4 regions of the Bacillus sp. ISL-39 genome follow, and region 1 is predicted to be linked to each of the others. Evidence: predicted binding sites of a transcription regulator. Region 1 holds the regulator's gene; each other region holds the start of a gene.
What was found. The regulator Rex, encoded in region 1, represses fermentation and respiration genes when NADH is low (regulators of the CRP and FNR family bind a similar motif). The targets are predictions, from matches to a motif close to TTGTGAAATATTTCACAA.

Region 2: J7E37_RS14490 (YwiC-like family protein) is a predicted target of Rex. The motif match lies at 2,342-2,359, and genes of this name have one in related genera.
Region 3: J7E37_RS20410 (TIGR04190 family B12-binding domain/radical SAM domain protein) is a predicted target of Rex. The motif match lies at 3,095-3,112, and genes of this name have one in related genera.
Region 4: J7E37_RS14455 (nitrate/nitrite transporter) is a predicted target of Rex. The motif match lies at 2,187-2,204, and genes of this name have one in related genera.

Annotation. Positions count from the first base shown of each region.
Region 1 covers NZ_JAGGQM010000015.1:41,001-46,193, forward strand. The annotation lists gene groL (chaperonin GroEL) at 1-1,469, opposite strand, end outside; gene groES (co-chaperone GroES) at 1,528-1,812, opposite strand; gene J7E37_RS13085 (CPBP family intramembrane glutamic endopeptidase) at 2,195-2,926, shown strand; gene J7E37_RS13090 (YdiK family protein) at 2,930-3,130, shown strand; gene J7E37_RS13095 (redox-sensing transcriptional repressor Rex) at 3,157-3,822, opposite strand; gene moaC (cyclic pyranopterin monophosphate synthase MoaC) at 3,852-4,346, opposite strand; gene J7E37_RS13105 (ABC-F family ATP-binding cassette domain-containing protein) at 4,527-5,193, shown strand, end outside.
Region 2 covers NZ_JAGGQM010000019.1:29,831-35,023, forward strand. The annotation lists gene J7E37_RS14475 (molybdopterin molybdotransferase MoeA) at 1-1,007, shown strand, start outside; gene mobB (molybdopterin-guanine dinucleotide biosynthesis protein B) at 995-1,510, shown strand; gene J7E37_RS14485 (respiratory nitrate reductase subunit gamma) at 1,656-2,084, shown strand; gene J7E37_RS14490 (YwiC-like family protein) at 2,417-3,133, shown strand; gene J7E37_RS14495 (Crp/Fnr family transcriptional regulator) at 3,194-3,886, opposite strand; gene argC (N-acetyl-gamma-glutamyl-phosphate reductase) at 4,110-5,144, shown strand; gene argJ (bifunctional ornithine acetyltransferase/N-acetylglutamate synthase) at 5,156-5,193, shown strand, end outside.
Region 3 covers NZ_JAGGQM010000031.1:71,525-76,717, reverse strand. The annotation lists gene J7E37_RS20415 (cation diffusion facilitator family transporter) at 69-1,025, opposite strand; gene J7E37_RS20410 (TIGR04190 family B12-binding domain/radical SAM domain protein) at 1,183-2,979, opposite strand; gene J7E37_RS20405 (hypothetical protein) at 3,226-3,579, opposite strand; gene J7E37_RS22555 (DUF4153 domain-containing protein) at 3,696-5,159, opposite strand.
Region 4 covers NZ_JAGGQM010000019.1:21,682-26,874, forward strand. The annotation lists gene J7E37_RS14445 (TIGR04053 family radical SAM/SPASM domain-containing protein) at 1-1,122, shown strand, start outside; gene J7E37_RS14450 (Crp/Fnr family transcriptional regulator) at 1,195-1,893, opposite strand; gene J7E37_RS14455 (nitrate/nitrite transporter) at 2,286-3,785, shown strand; gene moaA (GTP 3',8-cyclase MoaA) at 4,073-5,089, shown strand.

The DNA.
Region 1 (5,193 bases):
ATACCGGATTCGATCATGTTTACCCACTCGCCAGTTGCAGCGTTGAAGCCTGTGCCTACTTCTTCGCGCTTCAGGCGCTCAACGATGACTGATCCTTCAAGGCCAGCGTTGTGAGCAATTTGGCGAACTGGTTCTTCCATAGCGCGAAGGACGATGTTCACGCCAGTAGCTTCGTCGCCTTCAGCCTGGATTCCAGCCACTTTGTTGTATACGTTAAGAAGCGCTACGCCTCCGCCTGATACGATTCCTTCTTCAACTGCAGCGCGAGTTGAGTTAAGGGCATCTTCAATGCGAAGCTTGCGTTCTTTCAATTCAGTTTCAGTAGCAGCACCAACCTTGATGACTGCAACACCGCCAGCTAGCTTAGCAAGGCGCTCTTGCAGCTTTTCACGATCAAATTCAGAAGTTGTTTCTTCCATTTGAACACGGATCTGGTTTACGCGGCTTTCGATTGCAGCGCTGTCTCCAGCACCTTCAACCACTGTTGTGTTTTCTTTTGTAACCACAACTTTAGAAGCGCGTCCAAGTGATGTGATTGTAGCAGACTTAAGTTCACGGCCAAGCTCTTCAGTGATCACTTCACCGCCAGTCAATGCAGCGATGTCTTCAAGCATAGCCTTACGGCGGTCACCAAAGCCAGGAGCCTTGACAGCTACTGCGTTGAATGTTCCGCGAAGCTTGTTGACTACTAATGTAGCAAGTGCTTCACCTTCCACATCTTCAGCAACGATCAATAATGGCTTGCCTTGCTGGACAACCTGCTCAAGAACAGGAAGGATTTCCTGGATATTGCCGATCTTCTTGTCAGTGATCAGGATATATGGATTTTCAAGAACTGCTTCCATTTTGTCAGAATCAGTTACCATGTAAGGAGATGCATATCCGCGGTCGAACTGCATACCTTCAACAACGTCCAATTCTGTAGTGAAGCCTTTAGATTCTTCGATTGTGATAACGCCGTCGTTGCCAACGCGCTCCATTGCTTCTGCAATCAATTGGCCTACTTCTTCGTCAGCAGCAGAGATTGCCGCAACTTGTGCGATCGAAGCTTTGCCTTCTATTGGCTTGGAAATAGCCTTTAACTCTTCAACAGCTGTAACAACAGCCTTTTCCATACCTTTGCGGATGCCCATTGGGTTAGCGCCGGCCGTTACGTTCTTAAGACCTTCGCGGATCATCGCTTGAGCAAGAACTGTTGCAGTAGTCGTTCCGTCCCCAGCAACATCGTTTGTCTTGCTTGCTACTTCAGCAACAAGCTTAGCACCCATGTTTTCGAATGCATCTTCAAGCTCGATTTCTTTTGCGATCGTTACACCATCATTCGTGATAAGAGGTGAACCGAATTTCTTCTCAAGAACCACGTTGCGTCCCTTTGGTCCAAGAGTTACTTTTACTGCATTTGCAAGAGAATCTACCCCGCGAAGCATCGCGCGGCGTGCTTCTTCACTGAACTTAATTTCTTTTGCCATTGTAAAAAGACCTCCTCAGATTATTAATATTTTAACGTTCTGTCTATAATCGCAGTGATTATTCTACAACTGCTAGAATGTCGTTTTCACGTAGGATCAGGTACTCAGTTCCCTGGTACTTTACTTCTGTGCCTGCGTATTTTGAGAAGATAATGCGGTCTCCGACTGCAACTTCAAGAGCAACGCGCTCACCGCTTTCAAGAACTCGGCCAGTTCCAACAGCTACGACTTTACCTTCTTGAGGTTTTTCTTTCGCTGTGTCGGGTAAAACGATACCGCTTGCAGTTTTTTCTTCAGACTCAACAAGCTCGATAATAATGCGATCTCCTAGTGGCTTGATCAAGTGAAACAACCTCCTCAAATTATATGTAGATTATTTTTTATTAGCACTCGCCTCAATAGAGTGCTAACACAATTTATATAATAATGAATCTCCATTTTTTTTGCAAGCGTGAAGCCTAATTTTTTTATAAATTTTAGCATTTAAATCCAGCCTCTTTCCCTTCGACAGCATGTACTATTTTTCGCATATCCGTGGGAAGCCCGGCTAAAAAAGACCACCATAAAGAGTATGCCAGTTCACAGGAATTTTAACCAAAATATTCACGAGACACCCTGATATTTGAACTTTCCCGATGATTACTAGTAAAATGGATAGATAGCATTCTTATAATTGCTTTTATGGCATACACATAGACCGATCCGAATAGAAGGAGATTATCATATTGAAAAAGGAATACTGGTACGTCATTATCGCCTATATCGCCATGCAGCTTTCAAGCTTGATCGGTATCCCGATTGTTGCCTTTATCGGAGCCGCAATGGGAAAAAGCCTGGAGGAAATGGAGACCCTTTCGATTCCCTACTGGCTCGTGATCAGCTTTTCGCTGACACTTGTGATTGTGCTCCTGCTCCTAAGGAAGGAACGCCGGACAGGCGCCGACCTGCGTGATGCTTCATCACCGGCAAGCTCAGCTGTCTGGGCATTCGCAGGTGTATTCCTTGCTCTGTTCGCCCAATCGATTGCTGCAAGCATCGAGAACATGCTTGGGATCGAAATGGGCTCGGAGAATACACAGGAAATCATCAAGCTGATTGAAATGTTCCCGATTGTCATTTTGGTCAGTTCGATTATCGGCCCAATTTTAGAAGAAATCGTCTTCCGAAAAATCATTTTCGGCAGCCTGCATAAGAAAATGAATTTCTTTTTCGCCGGACTGATCAGCTCCGTCATTTTCGCGCTTGCGCATATGGAGCCGGAGCACGTGATCCTGTACTCAGCAATGGGGTTCACCTTTGCTTTCCTTTATGTAAAAACAAAGCGGATCATCGTGCCTATCATTGCCCATGTTACAATGAATACGATGGTTGTACTGATTCAATCCGTATTTAGGGAAGACATTGAGAGAATGATAAAAGAAGCAGAGAAAATTCAAAGCTTTATTGGGGGATTTTAAGTTATGAAGCAATCGCCTATATTTTCAGGCATTGTCTACATCTTGTTAGGCAGCTTATTCACCTATTTCGCCATCCAGAATGTAAATGAGACAGGCTGGGGATTCTTCAGCTATTTGCTTGTAGCCCTTGCCACGTTCGACTTTGGCTCTGGCATCAGGATGATCATGTTCCATTTCAAACTGAAGAATATACAGAAAAAATAGCTCCTTCATCGTGAAGGAGCTGTTTTTTATTCTACCGATTCAGTTGTTTCAGTATCTGTTGGATAATGTTTTAAGAAATAAATCAATGACTGCAGTTCAACCGCCAAATCAATGTGATGAATCCTGATGGACGCCGGCACATTCAGTCTCGCTGGCGTGAAATTAAGGATTCCCTTGATATTCGCCTGCACCAATCGGTCTGTTATCGGCTGTGCTACTGCTGAAGGAACAGTCAGGATTGCGACCTGGATTCCTTCCTCGACGACAACCTTGTCCAGGTCATCCATATGATATACTGCTACGTCGCCAATCTTCGTGCCGACCTTGTCAGGGTCAACATCAAAGGCTATCTCAATCTTCGTGTTATTGTTTTTGGAAAAATTATAATTCAAAAACGCTGTTCCCAGATTCCCGACTCCAATCAAGGCTACCTTCGTCAGTTCATCCTGATCAAGTGTCTTTCGGAAGAAAGTCAGCAGGTAATTCACATTGTACCCGTACCCTTTTTTACCCAAAGCTCCAAAGTAGGAAAAATCCCTTCGGATAGTCGCTGAATCCACTTTTACCGCTTCACTTAATTCCGCGGATGACACCCTTTGCTTCCCTGAAGAATGCAAGTTCAATAAGAACCGGTAATATAGTGGCAAACGTTTTGCGGTTGCCTGCGGAATCTTCATAGCATCATTCGTCATTCTCCATCCTCCACCCTCTGTCCGTATTTCTATCTCAACTTTTCTTCTCTCTTGAAATCACCGTTTTTACCGCCGGTTTTTTCAACAAGATATGTCTTGCCGATCACCATGCCCTTATCTGCGGCCTTGCACATATCATAAACAGTCAGCGCACATGCTGAAGCTGCTGTTAGCGCTTCCATTTCCACACCTGTATTCCCTTTTGTTTTTACAGCTGCGGCGATGTTCAAAATATAGTCATTTTCATTTTGCTCCCAATCGAATGAAAGGTCAATGCCTGTCAATGGAATCGGGTGGCACATCGGGATGATTTCAGACGTCTTCTTCGCTGCCATGATGCCTGCTACCTGCGCGACAGCAAGTACATCCCCTTTTTTCATTTTATTTTCAGTGATTCTCACATATATATCTTCGTTCACGGTTATGCTTGAATGGGCGACTGCCGTACGGACCGTCTCTGGTTTTTCGCTGACATCGACCATCTTCGCTCTGCCCTCTTCGTTAAAATGCGTAAATTCTGCCATAATAAAGCTCCTTTCTACCAAATGATACACTATTTTGTCAAACTTGTGTGTGAACTTTGTTTCAATGTTCTCAATAATATAGCGGAATTTTAATACCATGGGACCTATAGCAGGGCGCACATATTGCCGTGCCTATATTATTGGGTTACACTATCTCTAAGGCAATAGAGGTGAAAAATAATGATATTATTACAAGTTAATCAGCTATCAAAATATTTTGCTGCTGATCTTATTTTATCGAATATAAAGTTTGAAATACAGACTAATGACCGAGTAGCGCTTGTCGGCCGGAACGGGGCAGGAAAATCAACCCTGCTGAAAATCATCGCCGGGTACGAATCACATGACGGCGGTGAGATCATCCGGCCAAAAGGTACGACAATTGGCTATCTGGCCCAAAATACAGGGCTTGAATCCGAGAAAAGCATCTGGGATGAAATGCTGGGTGTTTTTGATCATCTGCACAACATGGAAAAAGACTTGCGCCGGCTGGAGGAAAAAATGTCGGATCCTGGAATCCTGTCTAATCAGACAGAATACGACAGAGTCCTCAAAGAGTATGACTTGCTGCAGGTTCAGTTCAAGGAAAAAGGCGGATACCAATATGAAGCCGATATCCGTTCCGTCCTTCACGGCCTGAACTTCCATTCTTTTGATTATTCCACAAAGATATCCACTTTAAGCGGCGGACAGAAAACTAGACTCGCATTGGCGAAGCTATTATTGACGCGCCCGGATATTCTGATTCTGGATGAACCGACGAACCACCTGGATATTGACACGCTTTCCTGGCTTGAGCAGTATTTGCAAGGCTATAGCGGAGCCATCCTGATCGTCTCACATGACC
Region 2 (5,193 bases), on a different contig from region 1:
GTATGCTAACGGATAAAGAACTTGGACCGTTCCAGGCTGTCAGGATTATGACAGGCGCCCAGATGCCTGTTGGAGCTGACGCTGTTGTTATGCTGGAATTAGCTAAAGAAGCAGAGCGTGATGGAAAAAAATATATGGAAACAAAGCGGAAACATAATAAAGGAGACAATGTTTCCTACCGCGGTGAGGATGCAAAGGAAGGGGAGGTCCTTGTAAAAAAAGGCACCTTCATCAATCCGGGAATCCAGGCGATGCTGGCAACTTTCGGGTATGCAAAAGTACCAGTAGCAAAGAAGCCGGTAATTGGCCTTTATGCAACAGGGACTGAATTGCTGGATGTCGATGAACCGCTTGAGCCGGGAAAAATTCGCAACAGCAACTCTTATATGATCTCCGCGCAAATTCTTCGTGCCGGTGCAGAAGTGAAATACTTTGGACAGCTGCCAGATGATTTTGATACATGCTTCGATGCAGTGAGCAAAGCGATTGAGGAAGTGGACTTATTCATTACAACCGGTGGGGTTTCTGTCGGGGACTATGACTATCTCCCGGAAATCTATGCAAAGCTTGGAGCAGAGGTGTTGTTCAATAAGGTAGCGATGAGGCCTGGAAGCGTCACTACTGTAGCCCAGCTTGACGGGAAGGTATTGTTCGGTCTGTCAGGAAACCCTTCTGCTTGCTATGTAGGTTTTGAATTGTTCGCCCGTCCAATCATCAGGACGATGCTGTTCACTGGTCAGCCTCATTTGAGGAAGGAGAAAGCCATTCTTGATGCCAATTTCCCTAAAGCAAATCCATTCACTAGATTTGTAAGGAGTGCCCTGACAATCGAGAATGGAAAACTGGTAGTGACACCAAGCGGTCTGGATAAATCAAACATCATCATGAGCCTTGCCGGGGCTAACTCCCTCATGATTCTGCCTGGCGGCACGAGAGGTTTTGAACAGGGAACCGAGGTGGAGGTCCTGATGCTCGAAGACCATGCGGGCAGCGAATGGCCTTGGTAAAACCGGTGCTGTTCCAGATTGCAGGGTACCAAAACAGCGGCAAAACCACGCTTAGCCTGATGTTGATTAAACAGCTGACTGCAGCTGGCCTTAAGGTAGCGACAGTGAAACATCATGGGCATGGCGGCAAGCCGGAAGTTGTTGAGGCAAAGGATTCAGATAAGCATATTAAGGCTGGAGCCGCTGTCTCACTTGTAGAAGGAGGAGGCAGGATGATCATCCATGCTGAAAACGGTTCATGGTCCCTTGCTGAAGAAATAGACATGCTTTCCTTCTTCAAGCCAGATGTAATATTGATAGAAGGCTATAAGAATGAGCCCTTTCCCAAGGCGGTCATCCTGCGTGATGAAAGAGATCTGGAGCTAGTGGAAAAGCTTCAGAATATCCAGGTCGTCTTATGCCGGGATCCGGGTCTGCTAAACTTATTAAAGGATATTGCACTTCCTGTTCTTAATATGGATGATGGAGTTAGCTGGATTTTAGAGGAAATCATCAAAAAATAGGTGATTTCCTCTAGGTCCTTCAAGGTTTAGCTAGAAAAGTTCTTATTTTAGACATATACGGCGACTTTTGTCACTGCCACTTTATACCTGCCCGGTTAGAATGTTAATGGGGTTCAGGTTGTGACATATGTGTGAGGTGAGAGCGATGGAAATGCTGCAAATTTTTTTGTGGATTGTTTATCCATATTCTGTTGTGGCAATTGTGGCGATGGGACTAGTCTGGCAGTACGATGCATCGAGAGAGGAAGGAACACGTTCGAAAGCAGGGAGGCTTCTGCTGGGCGTCGTCAAAACACTTATGGCCGCCAGCACGGCGACAGGTATTGCGATCGTGCTGTCAAGCAGCATAGCGAACGAACCAGTATTGCTGTTAAGATGGCTCATCAGCCTTGCCCAACTGCAGCCGGACATGAGCCTGGTCATGGATGTTTCCATTCTCTCGAAGGTCCATTATATTACTGTATTCCTATTCCTATTGAGTCTGGCATTCACGAAGGAAATTTATTATTTGCTAAAACCGCACTTATATTTAAAGAAAATATTTTTAAAATTGCATTTCGAAAGAAGAGGCTGATGGCAGAATTTCAGCCTCTTCTTTTCTTTAGGTTGTTTTCGTAAAGATTGTTGTTAAAATCCTAAAGACGATTTTAAAATAATCTAAAGCTAATTAGTAGGTCGGAATAAAGTTTGCATGCTCTTTTCTCATTCTTAGAATCAACTTTGCAAGGAAACATAGTTCATTCATCCTATTTTGCGGTCAATAGCAAAAAGTTTGAGAAAAGAGCCCTTCTTTTTGACAGTTCAGTGTCATTTGGAATTCCTCATCCCCAAATGTGATGTGTTTCACTTATTATACCTTTTGTCTGCTTTATATTTAAGGCAGGAAACAAAAGGGAGTGTTCATTCATGAAGTTATTTATGCCAAAACAGCATGGAGCCTGGGCGATGTTGATCATCCCTTTCTGGCTTGGAGCAGCGGCAAGTGAATTAGTCTGGCAGCATGTCCCGTTTTTTATCGGGTGGCTGTTACTATATTTAGGAACATATCCGCTTCTTTTGATGTTCAAGAAAAAGAAAATCCCATTTTATCGTAAATGGGCGCTTACTTATATAATACCAGCCTTATTATTCTTGATGGTCCCATTGTTCATGACACCAACGATTGTGACCTTTGGCCTAGCAATGATTCCGTTTTTCATGATCAATGCATACTTCTCTGCGAAAAATAAAGACCGTGCTCTCCTTAATGATTTAAGTGCAATCGTTGTTTTCTCTATTGCCGGACTTGCAAGCAGCTATCTTGCGAATGGGGAAATCAATGAAAATGCCATTCTTGTTTTTGCCGCATCGATCCTGTTTTTCACAGGAAGCACATTTTACGTGAAAACAATGATCCGCGAGAAGAAAAATAGTCAATTCAAATGGATTTCCTGGTCGTACCATTTACTCGTTCCGGTATTATGGCTTGTGGCTGGAGAAGCAATCGTAGCGGCAGCCGCAATTCCTAGCTTTATCAGAGCGATGGCATTTTACGGTAAACCGCTTTCTGTCATGAAGGTAGGCATATACGAAATCGTGAACGCAGCCCTGTTTTTTATCATCATGCTGTTTGCGATTCTCTAAGATCATCCAATTTGAAAACACTCAATAAGAAAAGCCGCCAGTTAAAGTCTGGCGGCTTTTCTATTCAATATTGCATACCTCAATCGGGCAATTCTCACAATCTATTTCTCTTTTTAGGCGGTTGATGGCATGGATGGTAATGAATCCTTTATCAATGGAAATGATTTTGCTTTTCCTTAGGTCGCTCAATAATCTGTTTACGACTTCGCGTGAGGTCCCACAGAAGTTTGCAAGCTCCTGGTTTGTAAGGGATACATTAATTTTAACGCCTTCATCTGTTTTAATGCCATAGCTGTTTGCCATCCGGATCAATGTGGAGTACAATGCGCCTTTTTTTCCATGAAGGACGAGATCTCTGAACCTTGTTTGCGATTTGCGGTGCTGCAGGGAAAGCCATTTAACGAGTTCCAGTGCCAGCCCGCTGTCCTTTTCAATTTCAGTCTCGAGCTTATCCTTCTGTATCACCGCTACAGTACCGCTTTCTGAGGCCCGGGCATTCAATATATGCTGAGATGCCGTGCTGAATAGTGATAACTCTCCAACCAACTCACCAGCTGAACACATTCTGATTGTTAACTCGCGTCCATCCGGCACCATTTTGCTGATTTGAAATTTCCCGCTCTGGATAATATACAGCTCGTCTGCGGTATTTCCTTCTTCAAAAAGAAACCGCCCTTTATCAATAGTCTTGATTTTATGGACCTTTTCAAAAAGCTTATTCAAATTTGGTGACAACGTTGTTGCAGTCAACATATGAATACCACCTTATCTACGGGAGGTTATACTCCCTTCCGTATCTGATATTAATATTATTATATTGTAAAGCATACAAAGCCAGCAATAAAATTGTGAATTGTTCACATATTGTTAATAAATCTGTTGCGTTTTTTTCTCTTTGTTTTTATAATAAAAAGAAATTTATTTATAAATATAAACAAACGTGATTATTTATGCATGCGTTGAAAGGAGGTTTCAAGTGAAGGCATCAATCATTGGCACAACTGGATATGGGGGTGGAGAACTAATTCGTATCCTGGCAAATCATCCATATATCAGTATTCATTCAATCCACACAACAAGAGAAGAAAAACCTGTTTCTGAAGAATACCCCCATTTAACAGGGATTTTTGATAAAGTCCTCACCAAGATTGAAACTGACAAAATCGCCGCGGAATCAGACATTGTGTTCCTGGCAACCCCATCAAAAGTTTCCGGAAAGCTTGTAAAATCTTTTCTCAATAAGAACATTAAAGTCATTGATTTATCAGGTGACTTGAGATTGAAAGACGCATCAGCATATGAAGAATGGTATAAGCATGAATCAGTCAGTGCTTCTATATTGGATGAAGCGGTATACGGGCTAAGTGAATGGAATAGGGAGCAGATTATGAATGCAAACCTGCTGGCAAATCCAGGATGTTACCCGACTGCAGCTCTCCTTGGGCTGGCACCTGTGCTGACAGAAAAGCTGATTGATTCGAATAGTATCATCATTGATGCAAAGTCTGGAGTGTCCGGTGCAGGAAGGTCTCCCTCAATGGGAACGTTATACGCTGAGTTGAATGAAAATTTCAAAATTTATAAAGTTAATGAGCACCAGCATATCCCTGAAATCGAGCAGCAGCTCAGTCTTTGGAATGGCGAAGAGGTTAGGGTCACCTTCAGCACACATTTAATACCCGTCACAAGAGGAATCATGGCGACCATATATGTTCAGTTAAAAGAAGATCTGGATACTTTGAGACTGTTAGATTTATATAAAGAAACATATGATAGCCACGCATTTATAAGAGTAAGGAAAAACGGAATGTTCCCTTCAGTCAAAGAGGTCAAGGGGTCGAATTACTGTGATATTGGGCTGCATGCGGACAGCAGGACAGGAAGGCTGACGATTGTATCGGTGATCGATAATTTAATGAAAGGCGCTGCAGGTCAGGCGGTTCAAAACGCCAATATTATGTTTGGATTAGAGGAAAGTGCAGGACTGAAGATGATTCCACTGTATCCATAAAGGAGGAAAATATGTACCAGGCAATGACCGACAAGCAATTAATAAAAAA
Region 3 (5,193 bases), on a different contig from region 1:
CTAGGGCTGTATCATGCTAAAACTAAACAAAAACAGGCAGATACCAAACTCTGCCTGTTTTTTACATTTTACAGTTTCCAATTTTGGACGTCATCCGCTTCGATGATACCCATTATTACATCGTCAACATCTGGATCCGTCAGTACCTTATCCCTGACCCTGAACTTGATATCATCAGCGTCGGCAAGTGTCAGCCCTTTACGGAGTTCCAGATAACTTTCGACATGGTACTGTCTGCCCTCCTGGACAATCCTTAACGTATTGATGTCAATTACATCCGGATCGGATAGAATGAGCCTTGCAATCCTGTTTTCAACCACGTTAGGCGCGGCGACACCAATCAGTCCAACCGTATTTTCATAACCAATCTTCAAAGCAATCCCAATCAGCAGGATGCCAATCAGTAAGGTTCCAATCCCATCAAGTAAATAAAATCCTGTAACATGGGCCATTACAATCGAAACAAGTGCTAACAGTGCACCAAAAGTCGCAATCAAATCTTCATAGAAAACTAGTCTTGTCGGCGGAGCAGCCAGACTGACATTCTTAAATGCATTTCCTACTATTCCGAATCCCTTTGCTTCACTTCTCGTTTCGTGAGCAATTTCCTTCATTGCTTTTATCAAGATTGCCCCATCAACAAGTACTGCGATTATCATAATAATAACATTCAACCACATATTTGAAGAAGCTTTTGGATGCTGGATCAGTTCCCATCCTTTGATTACTGTTTCATATGCCATGATTGAAATGATGATGACAGCCACGAGTACGAACAGGTTTACAACTCTTCCAAATCCGGTCGGAAATCGCTTTGTCGCTTCTTTTTCCGAGATGGCACTGCCGATGAAAACAAAAAATTGATTCAGTGCATCTGCAACCGAATGAAGTGTCGTCGCGAGCATCGTACCACTTCCGCTGATAGCTGCAGCAACCCCTTTGATGATTGCAAGGAAGGTATTCCCAACCGCAGCAATCCCCGAAGATTTATTTCCTCTTTTAAAAAATTCAATCATTGATGACATTTCTCCACCCGCTTTACTAGTTAAATATATTTTCCTTTACCTTTTCACATTTCGTTCTACTTTAAACATTTTTAAGATTAACTTCAGGAACCACTTAGGTAATTAACATGCAAAAGAGCCCCTCAGGATTAGGTCCTTAGGGGCTCTCTTCTAAAATTCACGTCCTGCTTTTAGAGGCTTCTCCAACTCTTTTATTATAGGCATTCCATTTCTGTTTTGCATTGATCAAGATGTCCTCTGCCAACAGCTCTATTCCGATTGCCGTCAGCGAGAAGATATCAGCATAGTGCTTTTTCACTTCCCATTTCAATTCATGCTTACCGCAAATACTGTATTTGTTCACTTCTTCCATTTCCTTGCTAAGAAGTGCTAACTGCTGGTTTTTTTCCTGTTCGGGAAGAGCAACAATTTCATCGATTTTCTCTATATATTCAAGCGACCTGGTGATTTTCTCATTCACCTCATCATGTGTCTTTTGGTCTACAAGGCTGTACTTCAGTTTAAAGGCATTGAGGCTTCTGGCAGATTCATAGGTTGACTTTACAATATCATCCCTGGTCATATAATCTGTTTCAAAGCTGAGCATGTATTTCCATGATGGCTGGGTGATTGCTTTTCTATGGTCCTCAAGTGTATGGCAGAACTTCTTATAGCCATATTTTTCGGGATTTTCAAAAGCCGGGCTTGCCGGGTCCAGGAATGGTGCCAGCGGAGCGACAAAGTATGATAGACGTTTATCCCCTCCACATGCATTATGAATTTCCTCACAAAATTCGACATTGTCAAGGGCGCTTTGATAATCCTGGTGCGGAATGCCAACCATGAAAAATATATCTATCTTCTTGCAGCTATGCTTTAATGCAGCCTGCAGTGTTTCAATGACTTTTGCATTTGTGCAATTAAATTTGCCATTATAACGGCGGATCTTCTCATCATGTGTTTCCAATGTCAATTCAATGCTGTACTTTGGTACAGCCTTCTCAATCTTTTCAAAAAACTCTTCGTTCGCATATTGGAACAACTCGAATACCAGCTCATTTTTCAAGTTGATCTTACTGAGCCTTTCAAAAAACTCATCCACATATTCCTTTCCCGCTTGGCGGATATCATGAAGAATGAAAATCGGAGCCCTGCTGAAGCGCTGGATGAAAAGAATGTCCTCTACTAGTTTAGCAGGCGAGCGTTTTGCCAGGACTTTACGATTGCAGTTATCCTTGTATGATTGCTTCGAGCCCCCGCAAATCAAGCAGCCCTGGGTGCAGCCTTTTGCCGTGAGAATCGCGGTATTAGGGTATTGAAGCCATCCATTATAGGGGAGCGGGTCCAGGAAATTCTTATACTTGAAGACCGACTTGATCGTATATCGATAGCCCGGTATATCAAATTCATCCAGGCTGTCAGGAACATGGCTTAACGGGTTGTATACTGGAGTGTCTCCGTCCTTCCAAGTAAGGTTTGGAATCCCGCCCTGATGATGGGTTCCATTTTTCAAATGGTTGATCAAAAGGAGCATTAATTTTTCAGTTGAATCACCCCTCATGACAAAATCAATGAATGGATATTCTATTAATTCTTTATGGTAATAGGTTGCAGATAAACCGCCAAAAACCATAGGAGTTTCCGGGTGAAGGTTTTTCACAATTTTCGCAAGTTCGATACTTCCATGAGCATGCGGCAGCCAGTGAAGGTCAATTCCAAAAGCCCGTGTCTTGATCTTTTTTAATTTCTTTTCGACATCAAAGTTTTCATCCATCAACATTCGATTAGCGATATTAATAATTTTCACGCGCAAGCCCTGGCGTTCTAAATATTCCGCAATGCTTGTCAGGCCAATAGGATACATTTCGAATACTGGAGAGGATGGAACGACGTCACTGATCGGGCCTGCCAGCAGCGCATTTTTCCTGAAATCATAAACACTTGGCGCATGAAGAAGGACTAAATCGTATTTCAAAGGACTCACCTCAAATAAAATATATACTATTAATCTGCCTAATAAAGGCAATGTATGAGTACACATTAATCATAACTTCCAAATACTTCGTCTTAGTCCCGCAAAGTGAAATTTTTTGTGAACAACTTAACATAACTGCTTCAAAAAGCCTCCAGACCCTTATAAATAAAGAGATTGAGAGTTTATGAAAGTTTTGTGGAAGCATTATATAAAAAAAGAGACTGCACGATCGCAATCTCTAAAAAACTATTTTTCTTGCTGGACCATCAGGATTTCTTCCTCGACCCTGCCCAATTTTAAAAGATGGGAATCAAGGCGTTTGTGGATCGTGGTGAATTCTGTATTGTTTTTCATTGCTGCTTTGCTTAGCAATTCTTTTAACATGTTTTCGATTTTTGCACTTTGTGCTTCTTCCATTCTTTCAAGTGCGTCTTTAATGTCTGTTATATCGATCTGGTTTGATGTTACGCGATGCTCAATGCTATCGACTTTTTCGAGTCGGCCGAGTCTTTTTTCTATGTTTTCGGTCCTTTTATTCAATGAGTCAATCGAACTTTCAATACCTTTTAAGAGATTGATGATTTCAGATATCCCTTCCATTTCACATGGCTCCCCTTTATTTGGCTTAAGGTTATTTTATCATCATTATTCACATTGATATGTTACAAAACTAGTAACAAAGACGCCTTTGTTTTCATTTTTGCCATATTTCATTGTTACTGCATCTCCAGTTCCATTAACGCTTTTTCAGCGTTTCTTCTGGCCATATTTATCGTATTCCAGCTTTCTTCTGAATCCAGGAATTCTTGCCTCCTTTGCAGCAGCAAGTCCGTGAGACCTGGGTGGTCTGGATTAAGCTTATATAGCTCCACCAGTCCCTCCACTCCTTCATAAGACAGTGAGTTCAGATAGTAAATATCTATTTTTCCGGTTTCTGAATAACGCTCCAAATTACGGTCAACAACATACCGGTCAAGCTGGACTGTGTTGATCAATGTATAAAAAATGATGGCAGATATGATGTAAAAGCGGACTAGTGAGAGCCTTTCCATCCATATTCTCATAAAGGAGTAGCACAATATCACCAGCAGGAAAACCATGAAAGAATGGGCCAGTACCCTGGCAAAAGTGAATCCATAAGCCTCTTCATACATGAACAGGCGTATAAAAGCTGAATACAGCATCACTCCGCTAAAGATGACGAGCAGAGAAAGAAGAGAGCGAATAGCCAGCGTCATAAATTTGGAAGCTTTATCAACATACGAAACAATAGCGGATATGATCAACAAATTCAACATGGTCACAAAAAGAAGTTCAAAGAATCCTCTGCGTGCAAATTCAGCATACGTAAATCCTGCCTTTAGAGTCTCACTGAAAAAGTATTGGAATTGTACAATGACAAACAACAGATACACGATATTCAATAAAGTAAGCACTGTCAGGCTGATCACGCTGTCCCATGCCATCTTATCTTTTGGCTCCTGGGATTTTGCAGGCAGCGGCTGCTTATTCCTTAGCACCTGGAATAGTCCAAAGATTGACAATGCATAAATAGTGACCGCAATCGTCCGCAGCACTTCTTCCTCTATCTTCAATCCCAAAAGCCAGCGAGGGAAGGCGCCTAATAGGTTTCCGAACTGCTGGTCAGCAGAGACAAGCAGATTGACGATAACAAACAATAGCGGGATTGAAATAGCCATGCCGATCAATACTTTTCGGATCGTTGCACTCTTGCTTTCTTCAAGCCCTCTGACTGCCAATTTAGCCGCATTCATTAAAAACTTGTAAACATAGGCAATTGCTGCTCCTACTGTCAAAAAGAGATTTTGGACGAACGGCCATCTATGCCATTGATTATGAAGCGGATAAGTAATAAGCACAAGCTGGATAAGGACCATCACTGGAATCACCAGGAAGTTCAATACATATAAAATCATATTCGAATGAAGAAAAAAGCTGGTTGAAAGGAGCCATATTGAAGCAACCATCAAAAGTCCAAGCCTTTTATTGGTGAAGGCAAATGAACGATACCTCCAGAAGAACACACCATAAAACACAGTAATAAACACAGGATAGGATAGGCCAATTTTCCCATTCAAGAAAGACCTTTCAGCCAGGATCCCCAGAGCAAGACAAACCAGGAAAAACATCCAGTCACCTTTTTTCATTTTCACTTCCACTTGACTCTCTCCTCTCACCTAGAATAACTAGGTA
Region 4 (5,193 bases), on a different contig from region 1:
TTCGATAGAGATTTTAACAAAGACCCATTCATTGTTATTTGGGAACTTACCAGAGCCTGCCAATTAAAATGCCTGCACTGCCGTGCGGAAGCACAATATAGACGAGATCCGCGTGAATTGTCTTTTGAAGAAGGTAAAACGCTGATTGACCAAATATATGAGATGAATAATCCGATGCTTGTGTTCACGGGTGGAGACCCATTGATGAGGGAAGACGTTTTTGATATCGCAGAGTATGCGGTGAAAAAAGGTGTCCGTGTTTCGATGACACCAAGTGCGACACCAAATGTAACGAAAGAAGCGATTGAAAAGGCGAAGTCAGTTGGATTGTCCCGCTGGGCTTTCAGCATTGACGGACCAACGGCTGAAGTCCATGACCACTTCAGGGGAACAGCAGGCTCTTTTGATTTGACGATGGAAAGAATCAAGTATTTGCATGAACTGGAAATCCCGATTCAAATCAATACTGTCATTTCACGATATAATATTGAGTATTTGGATGAAATGGCTAAAATGGTCGAAGATTTAGATTGTGTCCTTTGGAGTGTGTTTTTCCTGGTTCCAACAGGACGCGGACAGGAAAAGGACATGATCTCTCCTGTGGAGCATGAGAAAGTCTTCACCTGGCTGTATGATTTAAGCAAAAGGGTTAAGTTCGATATTAAAACAACTGCTGCCCAACATTATCGCCGGGTTGTCATCCAGCAAAAAATGCGGGAAGCAAAGGATCATACAGACGAAATTGATTACTTGACTGCACTGACAAAGGAAGGACTGACAGGGTCTATCGACGGCCTTGGCCGCGCGCCAAAAGGGGTCAACGATGGCAATGGGTTCGTGTTCATTTCCCACGTTGGAGATGTATACCCAAGCGGGCTGCTGCCTGTGAAAGCAGGGAACGTAAGGGAACAGCCCCTTGCTGAAATTTACAGGGATTCGCCAGTCTTCAAATCATTGAGGAATCCTGATGAGTACAAAGGAAAATGCGGAGTGTGCGAATTCAGGCATGTATGCGGGGGTTCACGCTCAAGAGCATACGCGATGACCGGTGATTACCTGGAGAGCGAGCCATTCTGTGTTTACATCCCTAAAGCGTTGAGAAAGCAAAAGCAGGAGAGCTGATAAAGCTCTCCTGGGGAACTTTAAAAAAAAGCGAGTGATGCCAGATGAAAGGCATTCACTCGCTTTTTTATATTAATCAATGGAACAAAAAACTGCCGGGCAGTTTTCACAGCCGATTTCCTGGCGTAAATAATCTACATCATGTACGAGGATTTTCCCTTTTTTAATTGAAATGATTCCTTCTCGCTTCAGGTCGTTCAAGATCCGGTTTGTGCTTTCGCGGGAAGTTCCGCAGAAATTGGCCAGCTCCTGGTTAGTCAGCGGCAGGTCGATCAAAATGCCGGTATCTTTCTGGACACCATAGCTGTTAGTCATCCGGATCAAGGTAGAGAATAATGCTCCTTTTTTCCCGTTAAGAACCAGGTCGCGGAATTTAGTCTGGGTTTTACGGAAATGATCGCTCATCCACTTCATGAATTCAAAGGCAAGTGATGGATTGTGGAAAATCTCCTTTTCGATCACATCTTTTCTGATTGCTGCGATTTTCGCATCTTCCAGGATTAGCGCACTCAAGAGATACTTAGGTGCATCAGTAAAAAGTGTCAACTCTCCGCAAATATCGTTTTCTCCGCAAATTCTTAAGGCAAGCTCGCGGCCATCCTGGGTGACTTTGCTGATTTGGACCTTGCCGCCCAGGATCAAATAAAGCTCCTCTGCCTCCATGCCCTCCTGAAACAGATATGATCCTTTTTGTACATGGATGGTCCGGTCGGCAAACTGGAGTAATTCTTTAATTTCAATTGAATGAGTCGCTTTAGTTGTGTTTGGCATGGTCATCACCCTTTTTTTGATTTTAAAAAGCATAGATCTCACTTTGAGAATTGTCTAGCTCCTGCGCTTTTCTTTTTTTCCGTGGCTTCTCTTTATTGACCCAATAATAACATCGGGATAGTGTTAACTAAATGATGATTAAGGAAATGTCAAAATCTCGTCACATTATAAGACCATTTTGTTCACATTTTCGAAACAAATGCGGTCAGTCTATCTATATTATATCGATAATAAAAGTCGGGTGTTTCAATTGTTTAGAGACAACTGTGACAGTTTATTGAACAAAGAAAGTGATGTGAAGTTCGTCATATCTAATAGTTTCGATTTTTCTTACTATTTATCCAAGTAACTGTCTGGTATATCTAAAATTTTTGCAAACAGAGGGGGAAACCATGATCACACAAAAAGTTCAACTGCCGCTTCAAACGCTCAGTCTTGTTGCTGGATTTATGGTATGGGTGATTTTATCTGCATTAATGCCGTTCATTAAAGAGGATATTCAGCTGACTGCCAACCAGGTAGCAATGGCTACTGCCATTCCCGTCGTCCTTGGTTCTGTCCTTAGAATTCCAATTGGGTTCTGGACAAACAAATACGGGGCAAGAAAACTGTTTTTTATCAGCTTTGCATTCCTGCTGTTTCCAGTTTATTTCATCAGTATTGCTGATTCCTATATTGAATTGTTGATTGGAGGATTATTCGTCGGCACTGGGGGAGCCATTTTCTCTGTAGGCGTAACCTCACTGCCAAAATACTATCCGAAAGAACGCCACGGCTTCGTAAACGGAATCTATGGGGTAGGAAATCTGGGAACGGCCGTTACAACTTTTTCAGCACCAGTCATTGCAGCTCAGTTCGGGTGGCAGCTAACTGTCAAGCTTTTCATCATCTTGCTGATTGCATTCGCATTACTTAACTTTTTCCTCGGTGACAAAAAAGAACCAAAAGTTGTGACTCCTCTGGCTGAGCAAATCAAGAGTGTGTACAAAAACCAGAAGCTTTGGGCATTGAGCTTATTTTACTTCTTAACTTTTGGTTCATTTGTAGCCTTCACAATCTATCTGCCCAACTTCCTGGTATCTCATTTCGAGCTTGATAAAGTCGATGCAGGACTAAGGACAGCAGGCTTCATTGCACTGGCGACGTTTTTCAGGCCAATCGGCGGCTGGCTGGGTGATAAATTCAACTCATTCGTCATATTGATGGCTGTGTTCGCAGGAATGACCATTTCGGGCTTTCTGCTCTCGTTCACGCCTTCGTTAACTTTGTATACAATTGGCTGTCTCGCAGTCGCAGTCAGTGCCGGCATCGGGAATGGGACTGTCTTCAAGCTTGTACCGCTTTATTTTTCAAAGCAAGCTGGGATCGTTAACGGAATTGTTTCAGCGATGGGTGGATTAGGGGGATTTTTCCCGCCGCTTATGCTGGCATTCCTGTTCAACCTTACCGGACACTATGCAATTGGTTTCATGGCTTTATCACAGGTGGCGCTGGCAAGCCTAATCATCGTGATTTGGATGTTCTATCAGGAGAAATTAAATCTTGCTAAAAATATCCTCGACCACACAGCTGAGGGAATCATGATTACAGATGTCAACGGTACGATTGAAAAAGTAAATCCAGCATTCACGACTGTCACAGGCTACAGTGCAGAGGAAGTCATTGGGGAAAATCCTCGCCTCCTGCAATCCGGTAAGCATGGGGAAGACTTTTACAGGGAGATGTGGCAATCCGTAAAGTACAAGGGATTCTGGCAGGGGGAGATTTGGAACAAGAAGAAGAACGGTACCATTTATACTGAATGGTTAACAATCAGCCCAGTGAAAAATGAAGCAGGTGAAATTAAGAACTTTGTGGGCATGTTCAGTGAATTGACCTTAAAGAACGAATAAGCCTTTTAAAAGACTGCGTCCCTGATGCGGTCTTTTCCTTGCTTTACCGAAAAGAAATTCCTGCTTAAGGCGCTTGCGCTTTTTATATGATATTATGACAACATGATGACATTTCTACACAAAAACACTATCCTTGCAGTTTTTATGTTGTAATATAGACATAAGGATGTAATCTACTATTCTAATAGAGGACTGAAGATGTTACTGTGAGAATATTAACAGTAAAGAACCTGCGTTGCTGTTACAATTTCAGTATTCATCACTTCTATAATTGGAGTTGACACAAAATGGTGAAAAACATAATCAAAGACCAATTAAATAGACCGCTACGCGACTTGCGTATTTCTGTTATAGATCGTTGTAATTTCCGCTGTCAGTATTGTATGCCTGCCGAAATCTTTGGCCCTGATTTCGCTTTCCTTCCTAAAAGCGAGCTATTGTCATATGAAGAAATTGAACGTGTGGCCAGGTTATTCATAGAACTTGGGGTGGAAAAGATCAGGCTTACAGGCGGGGAGCCACTGATGCGCAAGGATTTGCCAATCCTCGTCAAGATGCTGAATGAGATTGAAGGATTAAAGGATATCGCTTTGACCACCAATGGCGTAATGCTGCCGAAGTATGCAGAGGAGCTGCGTGCTGCTGGACTGAAGCGGGTCAATATCAGCCTGGATAGTTTAAAAGATGAATTGTTTGGCGAAATTAATGGCCGGAATGTTGGTGTAGGTCCGGTATTAAAAGGAATTGAGTCAGCGAAGAAAGCTGGCTTGGGCGTTAAGATCAATATGGTAGTCAAAAAGGGACTCAATGATACTGAGATTCTCCCAATGGCCGAATTCTGCAAAAAAGAAGGCCTGGAGCTCCGCTACATTGAATTCATGGATGTAGGTAGTACGAATGGCTGGAAAATGGATGATGTCATCACGAAGAAGCAGATCCATGACCTTTTGAGCCAGCATTATGAATTAGAACCAGTTGATCCTGAGTATTTCGGTGAAGTCGCGAAAAAATACCGTTATAAAGGAACGGATATTAATGTCGGTTTCATCTCATCGGTATCAGAGTCATTCTGCTCAAGCTGCACAAGGTCACGTTTGTCAGCGAATGGCCAGATATTCACATGCCTGTTCAATGGCAATGGCCACGACATCCGCGACTTCATGCGCGCTGGCGCTACAGATGGTGAACTCCGCGGCCGTATTACGGACGTTTGGAATCATAGAGATGACCGTTATTCTGATGAAAGAACGGCTGAAACAGTTGCGAACAGAAAGAAAATCGAAATGTCCTATATTGGCGGCTAAGACTCCTTCGGGGGTCTTTTTTATTGTTTTTTTAGGCTCTTTTCTCAAACTTTGCTGCAATTGACTACAAAATCGGATTCCTTCGCAAAGTTGACTCTTTTGTG